2 regions of the Pseudoalteromonas sp. OFAV1 genome follow, and region 1 is predicted to be linked to the other one. Evidence: riboswitches for the same ligand, from Rfam matches in the RefSeq annotation. Region 1 holds a riboswitch; the other holds the start of a gene.

What was found. Region 1 has a riboswitch for cyclic di-GMP ahead of L1267_RS11970 (hypothetical protein). Riboswitches for the same ligand answer to the same signal wherever they lie in the genome.
Region 2: another riboswitch for cyclic di-GMP. It lies ahead of L1267_RS15590 (chitin-binding protein); the one in region 1 lies ahead of L1267_RS11970 (hypothetical protein).

Annotation. Positions count from the first base shown of each region.
Region 1 covers NZ_JAKGBG010000018.1:62,277-78,323, forward strand. Annotated here, with positions in the region: gene arsJ (organoarsenical effux MFS transporter ArsJ) at 1-358, shown strand, start outside; gene L1267_RS11965 (hypothetical protein) at 455-769, shown strand; gene L1267_RS11970 (hypothetical protein) at 848-1,597, opposite strand; cyclic di-GMP riboswitch class I at 1,614-1,709, opposite strand; gene L1267_RS11975 (zinc ribbon domain-containing protein YjdM) at 2,108-2,443, opposite strand; gene L1267_RS11980 (Tll0287-like domain-containing protein) at 2,518-3,084, opposite strand; gene L1267_RS11985 (thioredoxin) at 3,237-3,692, shown strand; gene L1267_RS11990 (DUF4202 domain-containing protein) at 3,790-4,377, shown strand; gene L1267_RS11995 (TFIIB-type zinc ribbon-containing protein) at 4,399-4,914, shown strand; gene L1267_RS12000 (NADP-dependent oxidoreductase) at 4,966-5,964, opposite strand; gene L1267_RS12005 (MarR family winged helix-turn-helix transcriptional regulator) at 6,158-6,583, shown strand; gene L1267_RS12010 (VOC family protein) at 6,597-6,977, opposite strand; gene der (ribosome biogenesis GTPase Der) at 7,097-8,566, opposite strand; gene bamB (outer membrane protein assembly factor BamB) at 8,642-9,820, opposite strand; gene L1267_RS12025 (YfgM family protein) at 9,830-10,450, opposite strand; gene hisS (histidine--tRNA ligase) at 10,475-11,749, opposite strand; gene ispG (flavodoxin-dependent (E)-4-hydroxy-3-methylbut-2-enyl-diphosphate synthase) at 11,882-13,000, opposite strand; gene L1267_RS12040 (RodZ domain-containing protein) at 13,006-13,878, opposite strand; gene pilW (type IV pilus biogenesis/stability protein PilW) at 13,875-15,644, opposite strand; gene L1267_RS12050 (bifunctional tRNA (adenosine(37)-C2)-methyltransferase TrmG/ribosomal RNA large subunit methyltransferase RlmN) at 15,759-16,047, opposite strand, start outside.
Region 2 covers NZ_JAKGBG010000030.1:5,397-21,443, forward strand. Annotated here, with positions in the region: gene L1267_RS15545 (hypothetical protein) at 1-71, shown strand, start outside; gene L1267_RS15550 (TolB family protein) at 157-2,979, shown strand; gene L1267_RS15555 (tetratricopeptide repeat protein) at 2,981-4,120, opposite strand; gene L1267_RS15560 (PQ-loop domain-containing transporter) at 4,393-5,007, shown strand; gene L1267_RS15565 (hypothetical protein) at 5,083-5,904, shown strand; gene L1267_RS15570 (pilin) at 5,901-6,383, shown strand; gene L1267_RS15575 (zinc-dependent metalloprotease) at 6,434-8,944, opposite strand; gene L1267_RS15580 (efflux RND transporter periplasmic adaptor subunit) at 9,208-10,380, shown strand; gene L1267_RS15585 (efflux RND transporter permease subunit) at 10,390-13,527, shown strand; cyclic di-GMP riboswitch class I at 13,659-13,743, shown strand; gene L1267_RS15590 (chitin-binding protein) at 13,853-14,422, shown strand; gene L1267_RS15595 (S9 family peptidase) at 14,698-16,047, shown strand, end outside.

The DNA.
Region 1 (16,047 bases):
TGCAGAAACAGTTAAGTGGGCATCATTGCTTGCTTTAGTCACCTTAGTGATTGCCCTTGCTATTGGATTTGACTGGGCTGTAAAACCAATGCTGATAGGCGGGTTGATGTTATTTGGCGTGTTATTCGCAATTAACTCATCTTTGCACAGCTACTTAATTGTTAGCATGGCTGACGCCGATGGCGTATCACTTGATGTCGGGTTTTACTATATGGCTAATGCCATGGGACGCTTAATTGGCACTGTGCTGTCGGGCTTAGTGTTTCAGGTGTATGGCTTAGCAGCGTGTTTGGCTATATCACTTTTATTTATTGTTATTACCGCCGTTATTTCGACTAAATTACCAAAACAAATTTAGTTAAATTTCAACACGCCCTATAAAGGTAAGCATGCTTTATTGCTTACCTTTATTCATGCATAGCATCACAAATAATATAATTAGTCATCTTCTGGCTTGAAAAGCTCTTCGAGCATTGGCTGTGGGTTGTTTAAAAACGACAAAAAACAGTACAGACAAGCGGTGTTTGATGCTTATTGCGAGACGTTACGCCACGATCTAACCATCAGTATCGACGATAATATTCTTTGGTTGTTAAGACCGTTTTCTAAGCAAGCTAAAGATATTACCCCCAGTACGTTTGCTGGCGAAGTTTGCCCACTTTGCAAAGGAAATCTTAGCGTAACCACATGGATTGCTGGCTGGCAGTTGAGCTGCGAACATTGTGAAGTAACAGGGATTATTGTTGAAAATATTTGCTATTTAAAGTGAGTTAGAAAAGCCTAGCGCAGGCTAGGCTTTGAATGAAAAGGAAAATTAACAGTCTTTTATTAATTGTTTTTAAATTTATTATTTAAATACGACTTCACCATAGTAATGAGGGTCTTTACCATTTTGTTTAAGCATATAAGTGCACTTGACGCCTTTTTTACCAAATTGACCAACAGGAGCATGATCTTTAAGTACATTTATTTTTTGACCATTGAAGTCACAAATAAAGTCACGGATAGAACCTTTAGTCGACGTAAAATCCCCAAGCTTCACTTTATGATTCTTTTTGAAAACAAAAGCTTTATGAGAGTTACCATTACGGTAATCGAACATATCCAAACTTAGGGTTGTTTTATAGCTTTTCGTTACAGCACCTTGGCCATTAGCATCGTTAATAATGCCTTTCCATGTTACGACTTTATTTTTACCTCGATAATGTTTTGGCGACTTTCCTGTGTCTCCACCTGGCATTAAAGTAAAAGTAATAATTTCGGCATTACTGCCGGGGCGAGACTTCCATGAGCATTCAATGCCGTTTTTGAATTGATGGTAATTCAATCCTTTTAAACCTGGCCCTTTAATAGCAGGGCAGGTTACTTTACCGCCAATGCTATCAGAGTACATCATTTTGTATTCTTCAGGTTTTATATATGCTTTGTTATCGCCATTACCGTAACGAACTTCATCGTAAGGAATGGTCAAGAAAACTCCTTTCGTGCCGATTTCGCCTCGCAATGACTGTGCACCAAAATTCGGATCGTCTACTGCGTAAGCTGTTGATGTGAAAGCGACAGCAAGTAATGCTGTGCTAAAGATGTGATGTTTCATTGTTCTGGATTCCAAATTCCACAACCCGGCTATCTTCCCATTTCCTTACTTCTTTCAGAGAAGACCCGTGGCTTTCCGTCCCTACCTCACAGTAGGTTTGGCAGTATTAATACATTAGTTTTGTTAAAAACATATTTGTATAACTACATGAGCACCTATTTATAGTTCCTAAATAGTGTTCAAAATACCTGCTTTTTTAAACGTGGTTTAAATCATATTCCATATTCAAGAAATAATGATCGAAAAGAAGTGTAGGTGAACAATTATTTAATGCAAAATAATTAGTATAAATTTATTATTCCTGTACCTTAAAGTAGGTATTCTGGTTCTGTTTTGGGTTCAGTGTGTTGTTTTTGGGTATTTTTTATGATTTTGATTCTAAATAGAATATATTTTAGTGAAGTTCTATAGCTTTGAATAAAAATGGTATTTTATTTGAAATGTTTTTTATTTCTTTAAAGTATACTGATTGAGCAGTGTTTTTATATTAGGCACTGCTCTATATGTTTATTAAGCTTTTTTAACAAACTTAGCGGTTACCATCATTTCACCGACGCCATCAACTTTACAGTCTAGTTCGTGGTCTTTTTTATCTAACACGCGGCGGATCACGGCTTTGGTACCAATTTTAATTACTTGTGAGCTGCCTTTAATTTTTAAATCTTTCGCAACAGTCACTTTGTCGCCATCGACCAATAAGGTGCCGTTAGCATCTCTTACATCGATCACATCATCGTTATTAACAGCATTTGGATCCCACTCATGAGCGCACTCTGGACATACTAAGTTGTTTTGATCTTCATATACGTATTCAGAATTACATTTTGGACAAGGAGGAAAAGACATAAAAACACCTTGGTTAATTTTAAAAGCGTATTTTAATGGCTAAGAGCAAACTAAGCGAGCATAAGGCTTATATTTTATGGCTCAGACGTGTCGAGTTCTTTGGTAATAGAGAATATTCCTCTTAAATCACCAAGCCGATAGCCTGTGGCTAAATCATGGGGGTAATGCTCACTAAGCACTTGCTTTACTTCTGGAGCAATCGTTTGACCATGACAATTGAGGCAAACTGGCGCGACTTTTATTGCTTTAGCAAAGCGGAATTGGCCATCTTTATTGGTCGAGAAAGTCACATTATCAATGCTTTCTGAGTTTCTGATCATATCAACTAGCTGGGCGATTTTTTCAGCTTCCCAGTCATCTGGTTTATTGTTCGGATTTCGGTTTTTAGTGCTTTTACGTGCCACAGTCCAACCATCGGTTGATAAGCTTTCGGCAATAGCAGGGGCTTGCATTTTGCACACGTTAATACCTTCAACTAAACCGCCTTGTTTTATAGCGGCTCCTAGTGCTGATTTGAGCGTAGTGGCAAATTCAGTTGCTCGCTCAGCTGCTTGGGTTTCTAGGGTAGCAGAATTCGTTTCAGCATAAAGGTTAGGTGAAAGCAATAGAGTGCAAAGCGCTATCGTTCTTAAAGTGTGCATTGTAAGGCCTTATATTAGATATATCTAATATAGTAGTTCGCATTTACTTTACATGCCAATTTAAGCTGCAAAAAACAGGATTCACGTTAATAGCATGCTGGAGTGTTGCTGTTAAATTGGTTATGGTGAGAAAAATATTCAGAGAACAAAATATGAAAAAATTAGTTTATATCGCTTTATTGTTATTTTCTGCTTTTACATTTGCAAGCTCAGGTCCTTATAGTGGAGATATCAGCGTTGCCGACTTACTTAAAGACTATCCTGCTTTTAGTGAAGAATATAATGATTACTCACCCAGTGAAGAAGAGCTAAGTACTATAAGAGCACTGCAAGGTAAGCAAGTGTTAGTGTTTTTAGGCACTTGGTGCCATGACTCTAAACGTGAAGTCCCTCGTTTTTTAAAACTTATTGATACAGCGAATGTGCAATTAGGATCCCTTAAATTAGTGGCTGTAGGCTACGATAAGCTTGATCCTGCCGGTTTAGCAAAGCAGCACGATTTACTGTATACGCCAACCATTATCGTTAGCGATGGCGAAAAAGAGCTCGCGCGCATGATAGAAAAACCAAAGCAAAGTATTGCTACTGATTTAACTTTGCAAAACTAGATCTCAAGCTAGCAGTACCAGATTGCCTGATGCAATATAGCCAAAGTGATTGTTGCCATTTACAATCACTTTGAAGCAATAACAATGAGAACCCATGATGTATACCGCCGTTATTAAAGCCATTGATACAGCCAATGCAGTAGACCCAAACAGAGTTCTAGTCGATGAACAAGAATTTGCAAAAGAAGGTTTATATGCCATGCGTATGACCGATATGCTCAATCGTTTTAAGCCTCAAGCCGATGAGCTAATGCATATTGCTGCCCGAGGGCAACATATTGAGCGCTGGCGCTCTCCGCGAAGTGATTTTCCTATGGGTAAGCAAGGTTATTATCAATGGCGCACTGCTTTATATGATTTTCATGCTGAGCGTGTAACAGCCCTCATGAAAGCGGCTGGTTATTCAACGGCTGATTGTGAGCGTGTTTATGCAGCCGTTGCTAAAAAAAATATAAAACGAAATCCTGATAGCCAATTGATTGAAGATATCGCCAGCCTCGTGTTTATTGAGCATTACATGCTTGACTTTGCAAGTAGCAAGCCTGATTACGATGAGCAAAAATGGCTGGGTATTATTCGTAAAACATGGCAAAAAATGTCAGATGAAGCACATGAATTTGTATTAACTGGACACATCAGCTTACCTGAGCCACTTAAGCCGTTAATAACAAAAGCGCTAAATTAATTATAAAAACAAGGATGTAATATGTTTTGCCCACGTACTAAAACAGCCCTTGAAGCAGTGAGTATTGGCGATGTTAAAGTATATTTATCAAAATCTGGTGGCGTATTTTTTGATAACCGACAAATATTTCACTTTAGCGATCCGAATTTAAAACCCGCGCAAGTGCTGGTGGCTCATTTACAAACCCTTCCAACAGAATGTGTTGATATAGCAACGCGAATTAATTGCCCGAAGTGCCCTGAGGTGGTGATGATGCGGCGTTTTTTTAGTCCACTAAAAGTGGTTGAAATAGACGAGTGCCCAAACTGTGCAGTTATTTGGCTCGATCATGGTGAGCTTGAAAAGATCCATGAAAATCATTTAACGCCAAAAGAGCGTGAAATGCTGCGTATTGATATGGCCAACAATCATGGTTTTATTCAAGTTAAAATCCCGAAAAGACGTCACTCTGTTCATGCTAAAAAGCCTGAGTCTAATGCAACGTCATCATTAGAAAAACTAGCAGAACTTGCGTATTTATCGATTTTGAATGACTGAAAATAAGAAGCCTGTACCAATTAAGATACAGGCTTTATTAGCTATTAAGTGTTAAAGCTTAACTAGCATTTTTCCTTTATTTTTACCTTCGAACAGCCCAAGAAATGCATCAACGGCATTTTCGATGCCATGGTAAACCGTTTCTTCAGATTTAATTTTTCCTTCGCTGATCCACGCACCCATTTGCTCAATAAACTCAGGGAACTGATCAAAATAATCAATCACGATAAAGCCTTGCATGGTGAGCTTTTTCGAGTTGATATAAAACAGGTTGCTTGGCCCTGGCTGTGCTGTGTCGTTATTGTAACCTGAGATCATGCCACATACAGGAATACGGCCGTAATCGTTCATTACATTAAGTGCGGCTTCCAGATGATCGCCACCTACGTTTTCAAAGTACACATCAATACCTTGTGGTGCCGCTTGTTCAAGAGCTTCTGTTAGGTTTGCTACCGTTTTATAGTTAATTACCTCATCAACGCCTAACGCTTTTACCATCTGAGCTTTTTCGTCAGAGCCAACCGATGCAATTACCTTACAGCCTTTTAGTTTGGCAATTTGGCACACTACGCTACCTACAGCCCCTGATGCCGCTGACACAAACACGGTGTCGGTTTCTTTTAGGCTAATTACCTTTGTTAAACCTGCCCATGCGGTTAACCCTGTCATGCCCATAGTGCTTAAAAATAGTTGGTCAGGCAGTGGTACATTAGGTAGTAGGGTTAAATCGCTGCCATCGCTAATGTGCATGGTACGCCAGCCACTAATGTGACTTACTTTGCTTCCTACCGGAAAGTCGTTATTGCGTGATTCAACTACTTCGCCGATAGCACCGGCTTCCATCACTTCGTTTAAGTTAAATGGCGAGATATATGATTTACGATCAATCATGCGTGGGCGCATGTAAGGGTCGACAGACATCCAAGTATTTTTAATTAATACCTCGCCGTCGTTCAAATCTGGAAGTGATACGTCTACCTGCGCAAAATTAGCCTGTGTAGGCATGCCCGTTGGGCGTGAAACTAAGTGAATTTGTTGACTTGTAACCATATAAACCTCGAATACTTGAGCTAGCTAGGCTAGTGAGCGAATAATTATAGCTTGCACTAATTATTTGCGCGCAAACTATTTGTGGCCAATTTAATGAAGTTTACGGTAAAAGGCAATAGATCGTCAGAAAATAATTTGCGCGCAAACTAAATTAAGGCAATAATACGGCTGTATTTCAGTTTAGGGTAATAGCATGAGCAACAACTTATCAGACAATGTGTGTTTCACTTTATACAGTGCAACAAATGCGTTGATCAGAGCGTTTCGACCAATCCTTGAAGCTTATGACTTGACCTATCCGCAATATATTGTGATGCACTCACTTTGGTATAAAAATCAGGTGAGTTTAAAAGCGCTTTCTCATGATACGCACTTAGACTCAGGCACCTTAACACCGATAGTTAAACGCTTAGAAACGAAAGGTTTATTGACGCGTCAGGTATCGAATGAAGATGAGCGCAAAAAAGTAATCTCATTAACAGAGCAGGGCATGCAGCTTAAAACTGATGCCGAAGCATTAACGGCTAAGTTAATGGCGCGCTCAAACATGAGTTTGGAGCGAATCGAGTTACTACGTGAATTAACCCTTGAGCTGCACACTGACCTAACAAAAGACTAACCATTACAAATGGCTAATCTTCTATTAAACACACCAAGGTGCCCTCAATAGCACGAACATACGCATAATGCTGGGCGTCTTTTTTAGTTGGCGGACACAATGGCTCAGCGCCAGCAAGCACTGCTTTATCGTAACTTTCTACTAAATTATGGCAGCTGAACCTTAGCTCAAAACCAAGTGCAGGTTGCTTAGGGTGGGCACGAATATACCCTTGCTTAAAATACGATTGCGCATGCGGATGGGTTGCAAAAGCAAGCTTAACAGGCCCTGTAACAAGTTCACCGTAATCGGCATCATCACTGATATGATTGGTATTAAAACCAAATGCTTGATAGTAAAAGTCGAGTACTTCTTCTACGTTATCGACGTAAATAACCTGACTTAAAAAGTCCATTTATGTTGCTCTATTTATTGTTCGTTTATTAAATAAAGCATAGTTTTAGTAATAAAAAAACCTTGTAAGTCATACTCACAAGGTTTTTTTTAATACTTTACACTTAGTTTAGCAATTGGCTAAGACTTGTTGCGATTTTCTTTCGCAAACGCACGGATTTTACGTTTTTGCGATAAGGTCACTTTGTTAGTACGACCAGCGTAAGGGTTGTCGCCTTCTCTAAATTCAATTTTGATTGGCGTACCCATGATATTTAATGCTTTGCGATAATAGTTCATTAAGTAGCGTTTATAGCTATCAGGTAAGTCATGAACTTGGTTACCGTGGATCACGATACGTGGTGGGTTATAGCCACCTGCGTGAGCATATTTAAGTTTAACACGACGACCGCGAACAAGTGGCGGTTGGTGATCGGCTTGTGCCATATCCATGATACGACGCAGCATCGCTGTGCTAATACGTTTAGTTGCTGACTCGTAGGCTTCGTCTACTGACTCAAATAAGTGACCAACACCTGTGCCGTGTAAGGCAGAGATAAAATGCAAACGTGCAAAATCGATAAAGCCCAAGCGGCGGTCAAGCTCTGACTTAATACGCTCTTTAACGTAATCATCAAGGCCGTCCCACTTATTTACAGCAACAACTAAAGAACGCCCTGCATTTAAAGCAAAACCTAGTAGGCTTAAGTCTTGATCAGAAATACCTTCGCGCGCATCAACCACTAGTAACACGACGTTGGCATCTTCGATTGCTTGTAATGTTTTAATAACTGAGAACTTCTCAACAACATCACTTACTTTTTTACGCTTACGAACACCTGCGGTATCGATAAGGATGTATTCTTTATCGTTACGTGTCATCGGAATATAGATAGAGTCACGGGTGGTACCTGGCATATCGTAAACGATTACACGTTCTTCACCTAAGATACGGTTTGTAAGTGTTGACTTACCAACATTAGGGCGACCGATAATAGCAAGCTTTATTGGCTTGTCAGCAAAGGCTTGCTCGCTGTTTTCGCCTTCTTCATCTTCGCTGTAAAGATCAATTAGTTCGTCATCACTTTCTTCAAGCTCTTCACTTTCGCTTGCAAGTTCAGCAATAACAGGCTGTAAGGTTGTATCAAGGAGTTGCGTGATACCACGGCCGTGAGCCGCTGCAATGTGATGCACTTCACCTAGGCTTAATTGATAGAATTCAGCACAATATGAGTCTGCATCAATACCGTCTACTTTATTTGCTACAACAAAACATTTCTTTTGTTGTTTGCGTAGATGGTTAGCAATCGCTTGGTCGGCAGCAGTCATACCTGCGCGAGCATCAACTAAAAATAACACGATATCAGCTTCTTCAATCGCTAATAGCGACTGCTCAGCCATTTCGGTTTCAATACCTTGCTCAGAGCCGTCAATACCACCCGTGTCTACCACGATAAATTCATAGCCATCGTAGTCAGCTTGGCCATATTTTCTATCTCGTGTTAAGCCTGGAAAGTCGGCTACGAGGGCGTCACGAGTACGTGTTAAACGGTTAAATAATGTGGATTTGCCCACATTGGGTCGCCCAACAAGAGCGATCACGGGAAGCATAAACTACCTCTTAAAAAAACAACAAAAGGCTTCGCCAAGCGAAGCCTTAGAAAAATAACGTTTACTATTAGTAAGTTAGTTTGGGATTTTAACCGCGCTAACTTCACCATCTCGGGTGTATAAAATTAATTTGTCACCGGCAACAACAGGCTCGATAAAGAAGCCTGAGCTGTCAAAGTCTTCGCGCGATACAAGCTCGCCCGTTTCTTTGTCTAACCAGTGCAGGTTACCTTCTTGGTCACCCAGTGCTAAATACTTACCAGCCACAGTTGGGCCTGTTAAGTACCAGCCGCGTAGTGCCGGTTGGCTCCAACGCTCAATACCTGATGTCTTATCTAGACCGTAAACAACGCCATCGCTATCAACTACATAGATAGACTGGCTATCCATAGATAAATCACGGTAGCTGCTATATTCACGTTTCCAAACAACATTACCAGAACGAATATCAACAGCGGCTAAATTACCATTATAGGCAATTGCGTAAGCATATGGGCCGCTGATCAGTGCTTGAGTATCCACATCAACTAAACGCTCAAATTCAGATGCCCCTTTTGGTGTGGCAATTTCAGCACTCCATGCAGAGTAACCGTTTTCTGAAATTAGTACGCTTAGCTTGCCTGTTTCAAGGCCAAGTAATACACCACCATTTGCGACGGTTGGTGAGCTTTGACCACGCAATGTTAGCGGTGGTACTTCTTGTTCAAAGCGCCAGCGTTCTTCACCTGTATCTGGGTGCACAGCTAATAATTTGCCAGAAGCTAAGTTTACAAAAATTAGGCCATCGCCTGCAGCTGGTTTAGCAAGTACTTCGCCAGGCATTGTTTTGCGCCAAACAATTTCACCGGTTTCGCGATCAAGGGCTGTTAAATAGCCGTGTTCAGAGCCAATATAAATCTTGCCGTAAGCTTGTAAAATACCACCCGATAATTTGGCACTTTCTGTGGTTTCCCAAGGCCAAAAAGATGCATTTTCACGTACGTCTGTTTGCCATAGCGTGTTGCCATTTTCAAGCGATAGCGCTTCAACTAGGCCTTCACGGTTTGCAACATACACCACATCATCGTGTACCACAGGTGTTAAACGTGAAAAATAGTGTTGAACACCATCACCTATTGATTCTTGCCACACTACGTCCGTTTCAAATTGATTAACAATTTGCGGTAATACAAGTTCTTCTTCGTCATCACTTGACGAACACCCAGTTAGGGTTGCGATACACAGAGCAAGTGTTGCCGCTGTTAACTTTTTCATCTTAACCCCTTACGCCGCTGGGCTAGTTTGTGCTAAGTCATCAAGTTTAATTTGTAATAACGGATTGTTATCAAGGCCACCATTGTCGGCAGCAGCTTGGTATTGACTGCGCGCCTCTGCTTTATCGCCTTGTGCAGCATAAACGTCGCCTTTTAATTCAGCAACTGCAGCGGTGAATGATGCTGGTAGCTGTGCATTCAAGGTTGTTAATGCTTGCTCAAATTGTTTTTGTGCAAGGTGAACACGTGCAAGACGCATTGTTGCCGTTGCTTTTAGCTCTTTATTTTGTTCATTAGTGATGATCCAGTTTAGCTTTTCGCTAGCTGTATCAAGGTCACCTTTCTCTACTGCTTCTTTAGCAGCAACAAAAGCAGCTAACGTGCTATAACTTGATTCGCTATTGTTTTTAATGAAGTTATCCGCATTCTCTAGCACGGCACCACTTTCAACAAGTTGATTGAATGAGTCAGATGCATTTTCTGCATTGGTGATTTGGCTTTGGTTATACGCTTTCCACCCGTATAGTCCACCTAAACCAGCTACGATACCAATACCTAGTGCTAAACCGTTTTCACGGAAAAAGCGTTTGATTGCTTCTGCTTGTTGTTCTTCAGTTGAATAAATTTCCATGCTTACCTCTGTTGCTAGCTGGGCTTAAATAAGCTCAGCTAGTAGCGTTTTCGCTTCTTCTAGTTTTAAGGTGACTTGTTCTTTACGCTCACGTAAGTACTTAATTGTCACAACGCCTTGTTCTAATTCATCTTCACCGATAATAACGGCCACGAGTGCATCGCTTTTATCTGCGCGTTTTAACTGTTTTTTAAAGTTGCCGCCGCCAGCGTGAACCATAACACGAAGGCCAGCAACGTCATTGCGTAATTGAGCTGCAATAATTGGCGCTTGAATGCTTGCTTTGTCGCCCATGGCTGCCAAATATACATCAGCACTACGGCGGATGTCACCTACACATTCCAAGGCTTGAAGTAATAACACCAAACGCTCAAGACCCATAGCAAAACCAACTGCAGGGGTTGCTTTACCACCGAGTTGTTCTACAAGTCCATCGTAACGGCCACCGGCACAAACAGTGCCTTGTGCGCCTAAACTATCGGTTACCCATTCAAACACAGTGCGGTTGTAGTAGTCTAAACCACGCACTAGTTTTTCATTAACCGTGTATTCGACGCCAGCAGCGTCTAAACGTTCACATAAATTTGCAAAATGTTCTTTTGATTCAGCGTCTAAGTGCTCTGATAATTTAGGTGCATCAGTCAAAATTGCTTGTACATCAGGGTTTTTACTATCTAAAACGCGTAACGGGTTAGTGTGCATACGACGTTTTGAGTCTTCGTCTAGTACATCTACATGCTGTTCTAAATAGGCAACAAGCGCATCACGGTAGTCAGCACGCGCTTCATTTGAGCCCAGTGAGTTAAGCTCAAGACGAACGTGTTCGCTAATACCAAACTCTTTCCATAATTGGGCTGTCAGCAAAATAACTTCTGCATCGATATCAGCAGTGGCGATGCCGAATGTCTCTAAACCAAATTGGTGGAATTGACGGTAGCGGCCTTTTTGTGGGCGCTCGTGGCGGAACATCGGACCCATGTACCATAAGCGTTGTTCTTGGTTATACAGTAAACCGTTTTCATTACCTGCACGCACACATACTGCAGTACCTTCAGGGCGAAGTGTTAGGTTATCGCCATTACGGTCAGCAAAGGTATACATTTCTTTTTCTACGATATCAGTCACTTCACCGATAGAGCGCTTGAAAAGGTCGGTTGATTCAACAATTGGAAAACGAATTTCTTGATAACCAAACGATGAAACTGTTTCACGTAAAATGTCTTCTACTTTCTGCCAAATTTGCGTATCGCCTGGCAGACAATCGTTCATACCACGAACTGCCTGAATTTGTTTTGCCACTGATAAATCCTAAATACTGTACTTGCGCTGAAAAATCGCGCATCAAGAAAAACTAAAAAATTGACCCGCTATTATACCGTTTGGGCGATAAAGGTAAACGGCAAACCTGAGGGTTTGCCGAGTATATGCGAATTATTCAACGATTTTGATGTCGATTGGCGTTTCTTTCTCTTTTTTGGCGATAAAGTCACGCACATAACCTTCTAGCTGATCAACAATGTTATCGTTATCAATACGTGCTTTTTGACGCTCACCGTTAATATATAAACCAGAACGGCGGTTAGCTCCTGCAAGACCTATGTCGCTAACGAGTGCTTCGCCTGGACCATTCACCACACAACCAATAACAGACACTGACATAGGCTCAACCACGTCTTCTAGTCGCTCTTCAAGCTGATTCATGGTGCTTACCACATCAAATTCTTGGCGTGAGCAACTCGGGCAGGCAATAAAGTTAATACCGCGTGAGCGAATGCGTAATGATTTTAAAATATCAAAACCCACTTTGATCTCTTGTACCGGATCGGCAGCAAGTGAAACGCGTAGTGTGTCACCAATGCCTTCGGCAAGCAGCATACCTAAGCCAACAGCTGATTTAACAGAGCCCGAACGCATACCACCTGCTTCGGTAATACCTAAATGCAAAGGCTGGTCGATTTCTTTAGCTAGTAGACGATATGCTCCCACCGCTAAAAATACATCAGAGGCTTTTACGGATACTTTAAATTGATCAAAGTCTAAACGCTGTAAGATTTCAACATGGCGCATTGCTGACTCAAGCAAGGCTTCTGGTGTTGGCTCACCGTATTTTTCTTGTAAGTCACGCTCTAATGAACCGCCGTTGACACCAATTCGAATAGGTATATTATGCTCACGCGCTGAGTCTACAACGGCACGAATACGTTCTTCGCTACCTATGTTACCAGGGTTAATACGCAAACAATCCGCGCCATATTGTGCCACTTTCAACGCAATACGGTAGTCAAAGTGGATGTCGGTCACAAGTGGAATAGTGACTTGCTCTTTAATGCTTTTAAATGCTTCAGCCGCTTCCATGGTCGGCACAGATACGCGCACAATATCGGCACCCGCATCTTGAATAGCTTGAATTTGCGCAACCGTGGCATCGATATCTAAGGTGTTGGTGTTGGTCATCGACTGAACGGCAATTGGTGCACCATCACCAATTGGTACATTACCTACGTTAATACGGGTCGATTTTCTGCGTTTAATAGGAGATTCTGAAAACATTGCGATTACTCTGATAACGGTAAAGTAAATTTGGCTAAGCGATTTTTGGCAAAATGTGAGGTGTCGACGGCTTCACCTTGAAAAGTAATATCAACCACTTGGTGTTTGCCAAGTACAACATTAAACGGCTGAGGGCCTGTTACGGTCATCACGTAACCGGCTTTTTTAACTCCAAATGCGATACGATCGCCATTGCCATCGTGAATTTCTACCCAGCTGTCTTCATTGAAGTGCATTACCACAGTGCTGTGTTCTGGGTCTAAATTACTCTGCTCTTCAATAGGCTTTTTAGCTTCAACGACGTTGGCATCATTGGTAGCAGGTTGTGCATTTTCACTCTCTGGTGGCACTGAACTTGTTGCTGGTTGCGCGTTAAGTTGCTCAGTTTCACTGCTCAACTGTTCTGTTGCTGGTGTAAGTTCACTGGTTTCGAGCTGACTTGGCATTACGGTCGCGGTTTGTTCTTCAAGTGCTGGTGAGCTATTTTGCCACCACCAAAAAACCGATGAGCCAATGATCACTGCTAAGATAAAGTAACTAAACAGCATCAATCGGTTATCATTTGCTTCTTTTTCTGTACGACGCGAAAAGCTCTGCATCTTTGACTTTTTAGCTGGCTCAACTTGCTCAGGTAAAAGAGCAAGAATTGCCTGAGTATCAATTTTAAGCTCACGGCAATAGCTTTTAATGTAGCCTCTTACAAACGTAATAGGGCCGAGTAGTTCGTGCTCATCGTTCTCAAGGCGTTGCAGCTGTAAAACGGATAGTTTTAATGCACTGGCAAGTTGCTCAAGGCTCATTCCTGCTTCTTCGCGGCGCTTTTTTAGCGCTTGGCCGAGCGTTTCTTGCGGTTGTTCTAGGTTATTTTCTTCATTCATAATGAGTATGAGTCAGGGTCCACTAATAAGAGTCTATGCCCAGGTTCAAGGGCAACGTCTGGGCTCAATTTATTCCAGCGCATTAATTGATCAATTAACACGCCATGCTGGGTGGCTATGCTGTACAACGTATCACCTTCAGTGATCGTGTGATAAATGTTCGGATCATTTAAATACACTTTGGTGCCGTTTTCGACCCGATCCGATTCTTTGAAGCCATTCCACTGCAAAATCTGCTGTAGTTTAACATTGTATCGCACCGAAATGCTAAATAGGTTTTCGCCATTTTGAATAATATGGTAGGGAATATTCAGCGCAGGTACACTTGGGTTTAGCATGGGGAGTTGTACTTGCTCTGCACTCACATTATAGCTAGGTTGGCTTGATGTAGATGAAAACCCAGAGTCGGTACTAAATACGCTTTCATCCTTTTGTGCTTCGTAAAATACCACACTGCCTGAACTGTCCGCTTCGACTTGATTTGATGAAACCGAAGGCTCTGGCTTATAAGCAGATTGTGGTTCACCAAACGAGACAATCGTTACGTCATCATTTTTAGTATTTGGTAAGCTGACTGAGGCAGTGGTCTGTGGGGTAACGTCAACAGATAGCGCGCTTATTACGGCTGACGTATCGACAGCTTGGTTACTATTTTTTGGTGTTGAAGTAACTGTTTTAAAGCCGGTACTTTCAGTTTCAATCTTTGCAGCTGTCTGCTGGCTTTTATTTTCATCAATTGTTGATGGTTCAATACCGTACGCTTGTTGATCATTACTTGATGTTGTTGCTAGCGCTTGCGCAGCTGGTTTTGAGTTAGATTCAGCAGACAGAGCCGTGCTTTGACCTGCTCGAGCCTTTGTTTGCGGTACTTTTTTCTTTACGATACGAATTTTTGGCTGCTCTTTACTCACAGCTAAGTTATCACTTGAAATTTGTAGCTCTTCTAACTGAGCTTGGCGATATTTTTCGCGTAAAATTTCAAATTCTGAGCGTTTATTTTGGCCTGATGAAATTATCTTTGCTTCGCTCGAACCTGGATAAGTTTGTAAAATGATCCCGGCTGTTTTTTCAGCTTTCTCGATGTGGCCCATTCGCTGTTGAATTAAATAACTGAGCATTAATGCTCTTGGGGTAACACGGCCTGTTGATTCGTACTTTTCTAAAACGCTTTCTGCTTTGTGTAAATCACTTTTAGCGTAATGAAGTCCAGCGAGAGTGATCAGCGATGAAGCGCGTTGTGAACTGTGATTTAAAGCTGATTTTAAGTATTTTTCTGCATTATCAAAGTCATCAAACTCAATTGCGCACAAAGCTAAATTTTCATAACTTTCTGCAACTCGAATATAGCTAGGAATTGCGATCGCTTTTAGAAATTCTTCAGCGGCACGGTCGTATTCGCCAATACCACATAAAAATACACCATAGTTATTTAAGGTGTTTGGATCATTTGGAGCAATTTTTAATGCGCGTTGATAGGCTTTATCGGCGAGTTCTGGTTCATCAACCTGTTGATAATAATAGGCAAGAGAATAATGAACTTCGGGAATATCAGGTGCAAAATCGGCAGCACGTTCTAAGTTGTACTTAGCTTGAGAATTATTGCCTGTTTTTAAGTATTGTAAAGCAAGGGCTATACGGGTGCGCGCCGCACCACTGTTGTTTATTTCTTTTTCAACAACGGGTCTGTTACTGCCGTCGTAGCTATTTTCTGTGACACATCCTGCTAATGCCAATGTACTAACTGTTAGGGCAAGTATAGATCGCATTACCTAATCTCTTCTTTGATTCCGTATGCCTATCTTACCGAAAAGCCTTTGTGTTGCATCTATTATTTTAAAAATAAAAGGTTTAGCACAAAGGCTTTACTTTAAATATTGTGATTATGCTTGGTGAACATTTACCGCAATTGCGTTATCTTCGCGCATTTTCTTCTTCGCTAAACGCTTAGTGCGGTCAACAACGTCGCCGACTAATTGGCCACAAGCTGCATCAATATCATCACCGCGTGTACGACGCACAATACAGGTAATGCCCGCTGCTTGTAGTACTTTTGAAAAGCGGTCGATGCGGCTGTTACTTGAGCGACCATATTCGTTACCCGGGAATGGGTTAAACGGAATAAGGTTCACTTTTGAAGGCGTCCCTTTTAGTGTTTTAACCAATTCGTGT
Region 2 (16,047 bases), on a different contig from region 1:
TAATGTTTGCTGCGACTATTTTTATAATCTATCAACTGCTCGGTTTAGTTAGGCCAATTAAAATAGATTAATTTCTTACATTTTTTTACTACAATCACTTAAAAAATGTACGCATACTAATCCTTGAACTAAGCAACTTGCTAATCAAGGATTGTGATGAAAAAAGCCCTATTAACGGTGGCGCTACTTGCCGCTGGCCATGCTTCAAGTCAAGAGACTTGGCAAACTATTCATACCGAACACTTTAACGTACATTTTAGTACGCAGAACCAGCAATGGGCCCGCTCCGCGGCAACCGAACTTGAAATTGTCCGCGATAAGGTATTAAAACAGCAAAACCGTGCCCTTGATGAAGTCGTCGATGTGTTGGTTTTCGACCCATTCAACGCCTCGAATGGCTTTGCTCTACCGGTGACAAACAAGCCTTTAATGGCCTTGTTTACTACACCACCGCAATCTGACACCGTGATTTCTAATACTGATGGTTGGCAGCAACTATTGATTTTGCACGAATATATTCATTTAGTGCACCTTGCTCAGCCTACACGAAGCGATTTACGCCAAGCTATTCGCAATAGTTGGGATATTTACGATTTAGTTGATGGTGAAATGCCGCGCTGGGCCGCCGAAGGGTATGCAACGCTGCTGGAGTCGAAAATGACAGGGCGGGGTCGTTTATACGATAACCTTTCAGAGGCAATACTGGTTGAATTTGCCCAGCAAGGTGCATTGCCACAATATAGCCAATTAAGTAGTACCGAAGGGGGCTATTTAGCTGGCTCAATGGCGTATTTAATGGGATCTCGCTTTCTTGCTTGGCTCGAAGAGAACTATTCAGCGCAAACCCTTGATGCAGTTTGGACGCGCATGCAAGCGGTTAAATCGCGTGATTTTGATGAGGCCTTTAGCGGCGTATTTGGCGACTCACCAGAGCGACTCTATCGTCGTTTTATTGCCGAATATACTTACAAAGCTATGGCTAAAGAAGCAAGTGAGCAAGCACTTACAAGTAAGCTTTGGTTAGAACTTGATTTATACGCCTCGAACCCTGTTTTAAGTTTAGATAACAGTAAGCTTGCTATTGTTGAGCGCAACAAAGATGACGAAACGCGTTTAGTTATTTACAGCACTGATGATAATCAACAGGCAGCAGATGACTTTGCGAAAGAACAGCAAGCGCTACTCGATGATGACCCTGCTGATATTGCTGATAAAGCACCGCGTGTTTTTAAACGTAAACAAAAACATGTGCTTCATCAAATTAATAGACAGGGCATAAAAAACCCACAGTGGTTAGACGAAAATACACTGTTCTTCACCGCCACCACAACCGTTGCTAAAGGCGCAATTCAGGGTATTTCTGACTTATACCGTTATGATATTGAGACCGGAGAGGTCAGTGCATTGACGCATCATGCAGGGCTGCGCCGTTTTACAATTAGTGATAACGGACAAACGGTTTACGCTGAGCAAGCTAAGCATGGCTTTTCGGAGCTGGTGCGGTTTGATCTCAATACGGGTGTCGCAACACCTTTATTTGAGAAAAGCCTAGAAACGGTTTATGACTATCCATTATTAAGCCCTAATAAAACTCAGCTTGCTTATTTAAAAGCGACATTGAATGCTAATTGGCAGTTGTATATACAAGACTTGGGTGGTCAGCAGTCACATGCCGTGCCTATGCCTGAAGGCTATCAGTATGTGTCACAGCCCAACTGGCAAGCTGATGGCAAAGGACTTTATTTTGTAGCGGGTAAAAATAAAGCTCTCGATTTGTATCATTATGATCTTCAAAGTAATTCACTAAGCCAATTAACACAAGGACAAGAAGCTGTCGCACACCCAATGGCAATGAACAATGGTGAACTTTTGTATTTATCGATCACTGCTGAAGGGCCTAACATTAAGCATTTTGCTGAGCAACCACACGGATTAGAGGTTGTTGAGTTTGCTAAAAGCGCAGCTCCGCCGCGAGGAGATGTAACGAGCGAAGTATTACCTGAGGCGAAGATTTACCCGCAAAGCCCAACTGAGCCAGCCAATTATGATGTATGGCAGCAAAAGCCGACTTTTTCGCTGGCATCTCAATATTATTCAGCTTCATCTTCACTTCTTACCCTTGGGGTTAAAAGTAGTGACTTTTTAAAGCAGCTTGATTTACAAGCAGGCTATAGTGCTGATTTACATGATAAAGCATTGGAAGGGGTGTTCGCGGCGGTTAAGTACTCGAAATTTGATTTAAAATTTAAAGCGTTGTTATTTGATTACGACCTTGAAACAGCAAGGCAATACCATTCTCAAATGTCGCTGGACTTAAGTAACACTGGGGCACATTTTGCCATGAGTTACCCAATGCAGTTTCAACAACTTAGTATCACACCGAGCCTAAGCTATAACTACAGTGATTTTAGTGAAGGAGATGATCAATGGTTAACAGTTGGTCTTAAGCAAAAATGGCAACATGATAGGCAGCGTTATGGTTTTGCTCAGTCTGTGAGTGCCCAGTGGTTATCCGGTGATGCTGACTCAAACAATTGGCAGGGCTATAACTTTGCCACCGTATTAAGCGGTTATGCCTTTGATATTCCTGTTTATGTTAATTTCGCTCAGCAATATCGCGATGACAGCGCACTTGCTTTAGGTGGTTATGAGTCAAATTTAATTAATCAACAAACGCAAAGTGGCTTTATTGTTGCTCCAGAACTGCCGTTTATTAGCCAGCTAGGTGAGCGCTATAAAGGTTATGGCGGGGGCATAAGTTACAAAGATTCACTGCCTTGGCTTTACTACCAACAGCATCAGGTTGATAACCGAGTCTATGCGCAAAGTTACGGGCTTAAATGGCAGGGAGATTTTAGTTTTGGTATGGGGCCTGCGGGCTTGAATGATGTAAATATTGACTTTGGCGTTGCCCGAGTAGAAGGCGACGACTTTGAAAATGATTTACGAGCATGGCTAAGTTTTTATTACTCGTTATAACTTAGTGTTTTTCAGATAAAGCGAAAAGCTTGGCGTGATAAAGCGCCAGTTTTTCGTCTTTATTTTCTATCTCTATGGCTTTTTCTAGCCACTCTTTACTGCGTTGTTCATTGCCTTGCTGATAACTAATAATTGCTAATTCAATATAGGGTTCAGATAAGTACGGGGCTAACGCAATAGCATTTTCAATCTGTTGCTTTGCTTTGTAATATTTACCATTGTTGCGAGCGTTAATCGCGGTTGCTAGCAATTCAAACGGATCTTGCTCAAGCAAAGCCAGTTGTGAGTTGATTTGCTCAACTAGTTCAGGATCATTAAGTTGCTTGGCGAGTACTGCGTAGTTGTGCAGTAAATTAGTATCATCAAGGTCATAGTGTATAGCTGTTTGGTAAATTCGCTTTGCGCCCGCTAAATCACCCGATTGGCGATGTAAAACTGCGGCTAAATTATAAAGTGAGGGGGCATGTGGTGTGTATTCGTTAGCTTTTAAAATATAGCTGTAACTTAAATTGAATTGCTTTTTAGCCAAGGCCTCGCTTGCTAAGTTACTATAATAACGGCTAATTAAGTCTTTTAAATCGGCACGGCCTGAGTAAAAGCTACCACGCGCTGGAAAGTAATCGATGACAGTGCCTGGTTTTACTAAGTTATGCTCGTCCTCATTTAGTGGTGCGTAAACTTTTGTTCGAAAATGGCCCGATACATACACTATGTTGCTTTGTTTACTGTAAACCGGCTCACTCGACACCGCCTGAAAGCCTGTTTTAAGCCCAGCAAGCTGAGCATAAGCTTGGGTTAAAATGGCGAGGCTAATACAGTTACCTTGCTGCCTACGTAATGCCTCTTGCGCACTAAGGGTGGCACTATAATAGTTAAAGTTAGTGAGTTTATTTTCTAGGTAGTGATAAAGAATTTCATCGTCTCTTAAGTAGTCACCTTGGCGCTGCGTGAAATAATCAAGGAAACGTTTTTGTTCATCAGCAGGTAAAGTAAATAACGCGGGATCAGGTAATTCTACTTGTTGAAATTTCTCGGCGGCCATCAAGCTTGCGACACTAGGCGGCGCAGCAAGTTGTTGTTTAGTGCTTTTACAGCCAACCAAAAAAGCACTTAACACTAATGCATATATAACTGATTTCATTGCTTTCTCCTGCTGAGCACTCTTTGTTCAATGTACCCATATTGCCATAACTATTCAAGCTGCTTAAAAAGTGTCATTGATTGTAAACACCCTGTATGGATATCTTGCCAGCAAGCGGTTGTTTGTTTTTTATTCTTTATTGCATTCTAGCGTTCTCTCATTACAATGCCGCGCTCTTTTAAAATGCATAAAAAACAAGGGTTTACTTTGTTTTTATGGCTAATTTATAAATTGCTAACTTATTAACTAAATTGTAACGAGAGAGGTCTATTTTGGCGCATTTTTTGCCGGTTATTTCATGCTTTATTTTGGCGTTTAGCTTTTATCCGCTTTTAAATAAAATCCGTAAAAATCGCAGTGTGTCGGGCGTTTCGTTATTAATGATGAGCTTTGGTGTTGCGCAAAGCGTGTATTTCATTACTTATAATCTGTTCTTTCAGCGCTTTTATATGGCACTACCATTTATTGTTACTGGTACGCTAAGCGCACTGATCCTTTACTACTTTGCTCGCTATAACGCAGCTCGTGCGCAGCGGTTACAATTGGTTGGATTGCTATTGCTGTCGATGATCCCTTTTTCTTTATTACTTAGCCCATCTCTTGAAACTGCAACAGTACTCAATTGGTTAACCTATGTGGGGTTAGTCATGAGCTCTATTCGTGTTATGCCGCAGACTTATAAAACCATCAAAAGTGGTGATATTAGTAATTTAAGCGCCCGCTACTTTAGCCTGCAATTTGTTGCTGGAAGCTGCGGCCTCGCTGCCGAGCTCGCTATGGCGACACCGAGCGTGTCTCACATACTGACCTTTGTAATGATATTACTGACTAATGCCGCACAACTAGGGTGTATTCAGTATTATAAATCGCGCCCTGCAATGGCTTAAATGTCTAAGTAATATTCCGTTTATTAACTTGTTGCTTTATGGCACAGTATCTTATCGCTATCGAAAGGATAAGATATGAATTGGAATCAATTAGGCTATTTATGTCGATTATTATCGCCAATGAGTGGCCTAAATAAAGCACAGCAAGAAGCGCTTAGCGCCCCGCAACACTTAGAAATTTATAATGATGGACAAAAGAATAGTCCATTAGCCACTAAGCTTGCAAAAAACCTTAAAGAAGCTGAAGGTGAACAGCAGCAAAGGTTAGCGTTAAGTTATGCAGCGTTATCATCAACACTAAAAGAGCACTCTTTCGACTATAAAACCAAGTTGCTTTATCTGGGTGTACTTTTCTCCGTTTTCATCCTTGTTAACTTTATTTACCAGCAATTTGTTATTCCTTCGTTCTCAAATGTGTTTAGCCAATTTGATGTGCAAGTTACAGAGCACATGGCTAATTTAGCTAGGTTCTGGCTGGTAGCAAGTATTGTGCTCGGCTTGTTCTTGATGGTTATTATATTGACTGTAAATGCGCTTCGACAGTTTGCAAATCTGACTTTACTGAGTGCTTCATCAGCCCAATTAGGGCTAATAATCCCCAAACAAATTAGGCACAATTATGACGCTTTAGTCGCGTTAATTGAGTTTCCATTGTATGGAACACTACAGAACGATAATCGTGAGTTATCTCATTTAAAAACATGTCAAAGTAATGGCTTGGATATTGCCGAAGAGCTAGAGCTCCTCGTCGCCAATAAACTTGAAGGCCTACGCGATGAAATCACAGCGCATATCAACAGACTCATTACTGCATTTAGTATTTTATTGGTGATATTAATTGCCCATTTCTTAATGGGAGCATATGAGCCTCTATTCTTAATGGGAGAGATAGTATGAAAAATAAAGGATTTACGCTGATTGAGTTAATGGTTGTAGTCGCCATCATCGGCATTTTAGCTTCTGTTGCATTACCACAATACAGTCAATATATTCAGCGCAGTGAACTAGCGGATCCCTTAGCTATGGCGTCAACTATTCGAGAAGACGTTACAACCTTTTATTTGGAGCACGGCCGCTTTCCAAAAAACAATGAGCAAGCAGGTGTCCCTGCAAGTAAGTTTTTAATTGGTAATCGGGTTACGGGGATCACTGTTGAAGACGGAGCGATTCATATTAGTTTGGGTAATAAAGTATCGATGCCTTTGCAAAATACAGTGTTAAGTTTTCGCCCTGCCGTTGTTGTCGGAAGCCCAACAAGCCCTATCGCTTGGCTTTGTGGTTTTGATAAACCTGTAACGGGCATGCAAGCGGTTGGTGAGAATAAAACGACTGTGCCAAAAGACATATTACCCTCGTCGTGTATTGATAGACGTTAACTTTAAAAACAAAAGGCTGCCAATTGGCAGCCTTTTTTGTGTTGCTTTGCTTATGCTTCGAGGGCTTTACTAATTAAGCGATCGATATATTGCTTATGTGCTTTAGCTGCGGTGTCTGCACCCCATGGCACGCTCATATCAGCAATTTGATTTAACTGATAAAGCGCAGCTGCTTTGGCTAGGTTGTCGTGCTTACTCGCTTTACCTAAACCAGCAATCGCGATTAGCTGATTCACATATTCAACTTGTAGATTGTGACTTAAGGTATTTGCTTTTTTGCTGTCTACAAAAATGCTTGCTGTTAAGTCATTCATAAATTGGTTAAGTGAATACTCGTTGCCATACATAGCGCTATCTGAAATACGCAGCATGACAGCCGGGTGTAATAACTGAGCAAGTACCAGCTTTTGCATGCCTAAAATCATGCCATGTGGTTTAGGGTCTTCGTTTTTACCATAATGGTTAAAACCACGACGTTGTTGTAGCAGGTAATTATAAATTGGCTGCATGCTTGAAAGCACATTTGGTGAGAACACTTTGTCAGCTAAAATTTGCATTGCATGTTGCTGACGCTCAAGTGGCACTGGCGTAAATGGTGCGCCATTTTTGTCATCGCCCACCACATTTCGCTCTACATAAACACCACCAATTTGACGAGATACTACGCCAGCTTGTGTGCGGTAGCTTCTAAATAAAATGTTGGCTGAGGTAACAAGTTGTTGGTATGACTCACCATCAACAGTGGCTTTGTCTTTAAGCTCAGTAAACAGCTTATTGATAAGCTCCATACGATCATCAGCATAAGCGGCAGGGTTAGATGACATATCGCCAATCATCACACGAGGGTCTATATGACGTCCAGGAGCACGCATGTCATCAGCATCATTACCAAAAGCTAAAGCGTGCTCAGATGAACGAGCGAGAATTTTCTCAAGGCGCTGTTGTTCGGCATCTTTATCAGCTAAAGCCGGGCTATAGCCATATTCAATCGCCCAATCGTCATAAGGGCCTGGTTTTGTTTGGAATATATCACCTTGCTGCATGCCAATAGGGGCAATGTTTGCTGGTGCATAATCCATCACCGAGCCAGTTATGATACCTTGGGTTTTACTTTTATCGTGAACTTCTTTTTCATCCCACAAAATTGACGATTTCATATTGTGGTTAAGGCCAAGGGTATGGCCTACTTCGTGTAACACCAGTTGAGTTAAGCCTTGGCGTAAAATTTCTTTGTCTTCAATGCTTGCACCTGTGCCTAAGCCTTTAGCAAGTATCATGTTTTCTTGAATGCTGTGACCCAGTGAACAATGCAGTTCTGAGGTGCTTGGGCTGCTTTGAAGTGTTGCTGCACCTTGGGTGTATAAGGTGTCGTACATCCAACGGTTTTTCATGAAAACATACTCTAACATGATGTCAGAGCCTAAGATCTCACCGGTTAATGGGTTCGCAAGAGCAGGGCCATAACCGCCAAATGGAGGGCGTGGTGATGCAGTCCAGCGCAATACATTGTAGTTAATATCGCCAGCATCCCAATCAGCGTCATCAGGTTGTATTTTTACTTCGATAGCATTTTTAAAGCCTGCTTTTTCAAATGAGCTGTTCCAAGCTAACACTGCATCACGAATAGTATCTCGCCACTCAACTGGCGTGGTATTTTCAATCCACCAAGTAATTGGTTTAACTGGTTCAGAAAGTGCGGCTGATGGGTCTTTCTTCTGTAGGTCCCAGCGCTTGATTACATCTTCATACGGTGCCCAGTCTGCAGATGTCATATTATCGAATTGATTGGTGAAATAACCAATTCGTGCATCATCTAAACGTGGTTGATAGTTGTTGCTTGGCAGTGCGACAAATGAGTGTTGTACTTTAATTGATACATTACGTGGATCGCTTACTGCACTTGAGCCACGTACTTTTGGCTCGGCATTAGTAAACACGTAATCAACAACAACATCAAGGTTATTTGGGTAAGGGCGTTGCATGGTGATGCGTGATTTTTTGTCGTCTAATTTTCCAAGTTTAAAGCGTTTGCTAGCATCTTTATCTTTTGGATTTACCCAAGGTGATACCTTATGCAGTGCTTCACTTAAAAAAAGCTTATCAACGTTAAATGCTATTTTGCCGTTTTCTTCTTTTTCAATTTTAATACTAGCAAGTACAGCTTCGCTTATGTTGGCATCGGCAGCGCGAGCAAGCGCTGAGTTTTCGTCAAATTTGTAGCGAGGAGTTTTACTTACAATATCAATACGGTCAAAATATTTACGAAATTCAATTAATTTTGTTTCACGGTATGCCCCTCTGAAATGACCCGCATCTATAACACCGTCAACTGTGTGGGCAAAGTATACAAAGGGTGTATCAAGCTGAGATTGGTCTATAACCATTAGGTTATTACCGGTCTTGTCATCTTGGTAGAGAGTAAAGATACCAGCATATTCACTTTTATCTTTGATCATTTCGGCAAGTGTTTCTGGTTTTTTTTCTTCTTTTTTAGCTGCAATAGCATGGCCATTCATGGCAAGCGCTAGGCTTAATGCCAAAGCAATATTTGTTATTTTCATTCTAATTGTTCCTTTAATTATTTCTCAAATCAGTTTAATGAAATAAACCCATGATAAAAGGTTATTTGTTAACAAGTGTAAGGGCTGCTTTGTAATTCTTTGATATTATTTTACTTTTGTTTGTAACAAATTGTTCTTAATTGGCGTTTTTTAAATTTGTTGCCAATTTTGCCTGTTTTGTAACAGTTACTTACAAATGTCACATTAATGTTTCTGTCAGCTTTGGTATGATATGGGCAGTTAAAATATTAAAGGTGTAAGTTATGAGCACGAGATTACTAAAATGGATATTGCCAATCGTTGCTTTAGCGGTCGGTATTATTGGCTTTATGGGTATCAATGCTATTGCCCAAGAACCAAAAGACAAGGAAGTGGTAGATGTTCGACCTCTTGTCCAAGTTGAACCTGTTGCCAGCGATGATCATCAAGTGGTTATTAATAGCTACGGTGAAGTGAAGCCACTTGAAAGCACATTATTGGCATCGCAAGTCGCAGGCGAAGTGACCAGTTGGCATCCAAACTTTGTACCCGGTGGAATTGTCGCTCGTGGTGAAGTGTTATTCACTATCGAGAAAGACAACTACGAAGCCGCTGTACTTCAAGCTGAAGCATCATTAGCAAGTGCTCAAGCGGCTCTGATTGAAGAGCAAGCACAAGCTAAAGTTGCATTGGAGGAGGCAAGACGCTATCCAGAGCGCGAGCGCACGGACTTATTCTTACGTAAACCTCAAGTTTTAAGCGCGCAAGCAGCTGTTAAATCAGCGCAAGCAGCACTTAAACGTGCTGAGCGTGACCTTGCGCGTTGTGAAGTGAGAGCACCTTACGATGCGTTAGTGATCAGCCGTGAAATTGGTGTTGGTCAATACATAAATGTAGGTAGCCAGGTTGCTGAGCTAAATAACATTGAAAGTGCAGAAATCATCGTACCAATTGCTGGCTTTGACAGCGTGTTTTTACCTAAGCGCTTAAAAGGCGTTAAAGCGACCATTATCAATAAAGGCTTAAACAGCTTTACTCGTGAAGCAGAGATTGACCGCGATCTAGGCGTTGTAGATAACGCGACACGTATGAGTAACTTAGTGGTTCGTGTTGAAGACCCATACGGTTTAAAGCATGACGTACAACCAATTAAATTTGGTGCTTATGTACAAGTTAACTTTGCAGGTGCCATGTTACAAAATATCTATCGTTTACCGCAGTCTTTGGTAAATAACCAAACAGTGTGGATTGTAAATGATGAGAATAAACTTGAACCACGAAAAGTAACTGTAGTGCGTGAAGAAGGTGAGTACTTCTACATTAGTGATGGCCTTGAAGTGAATGACCAGCTTGTTCTTACTTTACCTGAGTACCCTCAAGCGGGTATGGAAGTAAAGATTGCTGGTATGAAAGAAATGACAAGCGATGCAGAAACTGCAGCGGTTGAAAAGCTTTAAGGTAACACTATGACTGATACAAACACAGAAAAGCAGTCAGGCCTGATAGCCTATTTTGCTAATAACTCGGTCGCTGCTAACTTAATGATGGTGTTTATCATCATCATGGGGATCATTAGTTATTTCACTATTCAGCGCCAGATGTTCCCGAATGTTGAAATTAACTATATTGAGGTGCAGGCGAATTATCCGGGTGCATCACCACAAGAAATAGAAGAAAGTATTCTGATCAAAATTGAAGAGTCACTAAAAGATGTTACCGAAATTAAGCGCGGTGTTTACCGCTCGTTTCGAAATAGTGGCCGTGCCAGCCTTGAGATAAACACAGATGCTGAGCTCACTGATGTGCTCGACAAAGTGAAGTTACGCGTCGACAGTATTGCCACGTTCCCTGCGGGAATGGAGCCTGTCACCATTAGTCAGGTTGAATTTCGTCAAGACGTGATCGGTATGACGCTCGTTGGTGATATTCCGCTGACAGAGTTAAAGCCTGTAGCAAATCAAATTGAAGATGAGTTGCTGCAATTATCAAACGTATCGCTGGTGCAAAACGATGTGCCGTTAGATGAAATAGCGATTGAAATTGACCCAGACTCACTGCGCCAATACAACTTAACGTTAAGTGATGTAGCTGGTGCTGTTCGTCGTTATTCAGCCAACATATCTGCCGGCCAATTACGCACTGATGCAGGTATTATCTCTGTTCGTGTTGAAAACCAATATTACAGTGGTGAAGAGTTCCGCCAAATTCCAGTCAAGGTGGGGGCTAATGGTGCGAAGGTATTGTTGCAAGATATTGCTGTAATTAAAGATCAATTTATTGAAGGTGAACGCTACTTTAAATTTAACGGCGAAAATGCGGTTTATTTGTCTGTAAAAGCAACCAAAGAACAAAACATGATCCCGGTTGCAGATTCAGTGAAAGCGTATATTGATAAGAAAAACAAAGAGCTGCCTGCGGGCTTGCGTCTTGAACCTCTTATGGATATGACCTATTACCTTAACGCACGTTTAGACATGATGAAAACCAACCTAATTCAAGGGGCTATCTTGGTTGCCATTATGTTGTCTATCTTCTTACGCTTTAAGTTAGCGCTTTGGGTAATGATTGGTTTACCTGTGTGTTTCTTGGGCGCAATGATGATGATGCCATTATTTGGTATCAGTATTAATATCGTGTCGTTATTTGCATTCATTATGGTGCTGGGGATCGTGGTCGACGATGCCATAGTCATAGGGGAAAGCGCCTACACCGAAATTGAGAAAAAAGGCGGTGGTGTTGTCAATGTAGTGAATGGTGCAAAACGTGTTGCTACCCCAGCTACATTCGGTGTATTGACTACGATTGCTGTGTTTGCACCGTTTACATTATCAAGCGGGCCAGAAAGTGCATTTTTCTTTGGTATCGCGGTGGTGGTTATTCTGTGTCTAATATTCAGTTTGATTGAGTCGAAGCTTATATTACCTGCTCATATCGCCCACACTAAATTTCCGCCTATTAATCCAAACAGCTGGCGTGCTCGTTTTAATAAGCGCTTTTTTAAGTTTGTAAATGGTCCTTATAAAGCATTTATCGTACGTTGTGTTGAATGGCGCTGGCTTGTTTTATTTTCTTTTGTGGGCTTATTAATTATGACGTTTGGTTTGATTTCATCAAATCAAGTGCGTGTTGTTCCAACCCCAAAAGTACCGCATGATTTCCCGCAAATTCGTTTAGAAATGAATGAAAATGCGTCGGATATTCAAACCATTAACGCAATTCGAGAAATTGAAGCGATGGTGGTTAATGTTGATAAAGAAACCGAGCGTGAATTTGGTCAAAAACTTATTCGTGACATTTTAGTCTTTAACCAAGGGCGTACTGAAGCGCAGCTTTTAGCGCCACTTGTTGATGAAGATCTTCGTCCATACAACGCATTTGAATTATCTCGTCGCTGGCGTGAGCAAATGCCAAGTATTGCCGGTGTCAAATCATTACAAATTTACGATGATGTGAATGGTGGCGGCATGGATGGTGAGTTTGGTTACTTACTGTATGGGCCTGACATCGATACATTGAACGAGGCAGGTCGTCGCTTTATTCAATTACTGCAACAGCAAAAAGGCTTATTTGATATTAGCTCAACCATCGACCCGGCGAGCAAAGAAGTGCAATTAAGCTTAAAACCTGTGGCATATGATTTAGGGTTAGATCTTGCCAATATCGCAAACCAAGTTGGCGCAAGCTTCTACGGTGGTGAAGCGCAACGTGTTATTCGCCGTGGCGAAGAAGTGCGCGTAATGGTGCGTTACCCTAAACTGACACGTGAAGCATTTGCATCTCTTAAACATGCAGTAATTACAACACCTGAAGGTAAAGAAGTACTATTAGGTGATGTTGTAGAGCTGACTGAAAAGCCAGGTATTAGCTATATTCGCCGCGAAGGAGGTTATCGAACTGTGTATATTTATGGCAGTATCGATGAAGAAGCGATTGAGCCAGGCGAAGTCGTTAAGCAAGTTAAAGAGACTCTGTTACCGCAACTTAAAGAAGAGTATCCATCAGTAAAAACTGAGCTAGGTGGCTCAATTGAAGAGCAGCAAGCACAAGCTAATGAGCAAATTATGTTCTTCATTGGTGGTATGATTTTAGTGTATATCTTGCTTGCAGTACCGCTTAAGAGCTATTCGCAACCACTCATTGTAATGTCGGTTATTCCATTTAGCTTAACCGGTGCAATTTGGGGTCACTTATGGTTTGGTCTAGACATTAGTTTAATGTCGGGCTTTGGCTTAATCGCTGCTGCAGGGGTGGTGATCAATGATTCACTGGTCATGACTGACTTTGTAAACCAAGCGCGTCGCGAAGGGCTTTCTACACGTGAAGCAGTTATAGAAGCAGGGTGTGCACGTTTTAGAGCAATCACACTGACTTCAATTACGACCTTTGCCGGTGTATTACCAATTATGTTTGAAACCAGCTTACAAGCTAAGTTCGTAATTCCAATGGCAGTAGCACTTGGTTTTGCGGTAATGTTCGCAACCTTAATTACATTAGTACTTGTTCCATGTTTGTACATTGTAATGAGTGATGTGGGCAATGGTGTTCTTAATATCTTCCGTGCAGGTTATAGAGTGGTTACCAGAACTAAGCCAGCTCATAATTAGTACAGACTAGCTATTTAAAAGCCAACCAAACGGTTGGCTTTTTTGTTACTAAAATATAGTAACTATTTGCTATATATAATGTTTGATTACATTCTTTTGTTTGATTTGTTTTCTGGTCGCGATTATACTCATTTTGTTTTTGGCAAACTAACTGAAAGGTTAGGACGCAAAGTTTCCGGTCTAAGGTTTTAAGACTATGATAGCGGGACCGCTGATAAGCACATAATCTACGTGCTTTGGTTCTTTTGCCTCAAACTTTACATAAATATTTTGTTCGATTGTTACTATAGTACCTATTCGTTGCTCTTAGGGTGATATTTTGTTTATGCATACGTCAATGGCCTCTGGAAGATGGTTGCCAATTGGTTGCTTAAATCATCATACCCAACTTTTTGTTGGTGATAAGGTGATAGTGACCTTTTATGACATGCAAGGAGAGCTAGTCGATTTATCATTCGAATATGCAATTGTGAGCTCAGATGATGGAGAGCCTCATAATTGGCCTCGCTCTGTGGCTGAACATATTAATGTGCATATTCCGTTGGTTAAAGCGGGCAAAATGACAGAGCAAGGTTTGGTGGTTGCATACCGTTCAAACCAAATTTATGCCCTAGAAGGTTCGGGTATAACGCATGTAAAAGTGGCGTTTAATTGCATCGCTAAATGTGAAGAGCGAGTACAAGATAGATTAAACGAGTATGACTATGTCTACCCACAAGCATGCAATGATTACAATGCAGGTGTAAAAGTACTTCAACCTAAAACGGGTCATATTTACATGTGCAAGCCATGGCCGTTTAGTGAGTTTTGCCGTGTTAAAGATTCACATAACCCACTCTTTGAACCGGGAGTTGGGAAAAGTTGGGCTATGGCGTGGCAACAAGTGTCACATTAACAGTTTCCCCCTAAATGCTATTTTAGCATTGCTTAGCCCACTCAATTTGAGTGGGCTTTTTTAATACCAACCCGCAATAATACTTAATCATTTTGAGGGATTAAACCTGTCGCTAACTGCGTTAAAAATTTCTCATTTAGAACAACTAAATAACGAAATTTTTGCCTTGTTATCAACGAGGTTTTATTGCCTCAAAATAGACTGCTTAATTAAGCTGATTGGTATAATTCTGTGATAAACTGCCTGCAATTCGTTTTTTACTTTGGTTTTTCCCTGTGTCATCAAAATCGTATTCTTTGTCTTTATTAGCGCATCCACCTGTTGCCAAAAAACACCCTCATCAATTAACTACTCATCAACAGACTCGCACCGATAATTATTATTGGATGCGTGATGATGAGCGTGAAAATGAGGATGTATTAGCGCACCTAAATGCCGAAAACGATTATTGCGACAAGCAACTAGCAGACATAAAACCTCTGCGCGAACAATTATTTAATGAGTTAAAAGACCGTATTGTAAAAGACGACAACACGGTACCTGTGAAAGATGGTCAGTATTGGTATCACTCAGAAGTACGTGGCGATGATGAATATGCGCGCCATTATCGCAGCAGCTCCATAGAAGCGCGCGATAAGCACTTGTTGTTAGATGTAAATCAATTAGCCGGCGATTACGAATTTTATGAGTTGGGCGAAGTGGCTATTAGTCCTGACGAACAGCTACTTGCTTACTCAGAAGACACCGAAGGTCGCCGTATATATACCGTGCGTTTTAAAAATATTGCCAATGGTGAGATGTTTAGTGATGTTATCGAAAACACCGAAGGTCAAGTGGTATGGGCTAATGACAGTAAAACCGTTTTTTATGTGAAAAAAGACTTACAAACTTTGTTGGGTTTTCAGGTTTACCGCCATGTTTTAGGCACCCCGCAAGCTGATGACGTATTGGTTTATGAAGAACAAGATAAAAGCTTCTTCATGGGGCTTGGCAAAAGCCGCGATGAAAGCCTTATCATTATTGACCTTGCGACCACAGAAACAAACGATACTTGGGTGCTAGATGCTAATAACCCAGAGGGGGAGTTTAGCGCTTTAATGCCACGCGAAGAAGGCCATGAGTTCGATGTTGATAAGCTAGGTGATACCTTTTACATTGTGACTAACTGGCAAGCGAAAAACTTTCGCTTAATGACTGCGACACAAAGTACCGTTGGCGATAAAAGTCTTTGGCAAGAACATACCCCGCATCGCGAAAACGTGTTGTTAGAAGGGGTTGAGATATTCGATGACTACCTTATCCTCACTGAGCGAGAGCTAGGCCAAACACGTTTTGTGGTAGTTAATGAGCACGATCAGCGCCTTACTTTAGAGTTTGATGATCCTTGTTATTATGCCGCAATTGCAATGAACCCAGAGCCGAATGTGAGCACTGCACGCATTTACTATTCGAGCTTAACAACGCCGGGTTCTTTGTATGATGTTGATTTAAAAACCGGGAACAAAACCTTATTAAAACAACAGCAAGTACTCGGCGAGTTTGACCCGCAAAACTACCGTTCAGAGCGTTTAATGATCACCGCAAGAGATGGCGAACAAGTGCCGGTGTCTTTGGTTTATCGTATT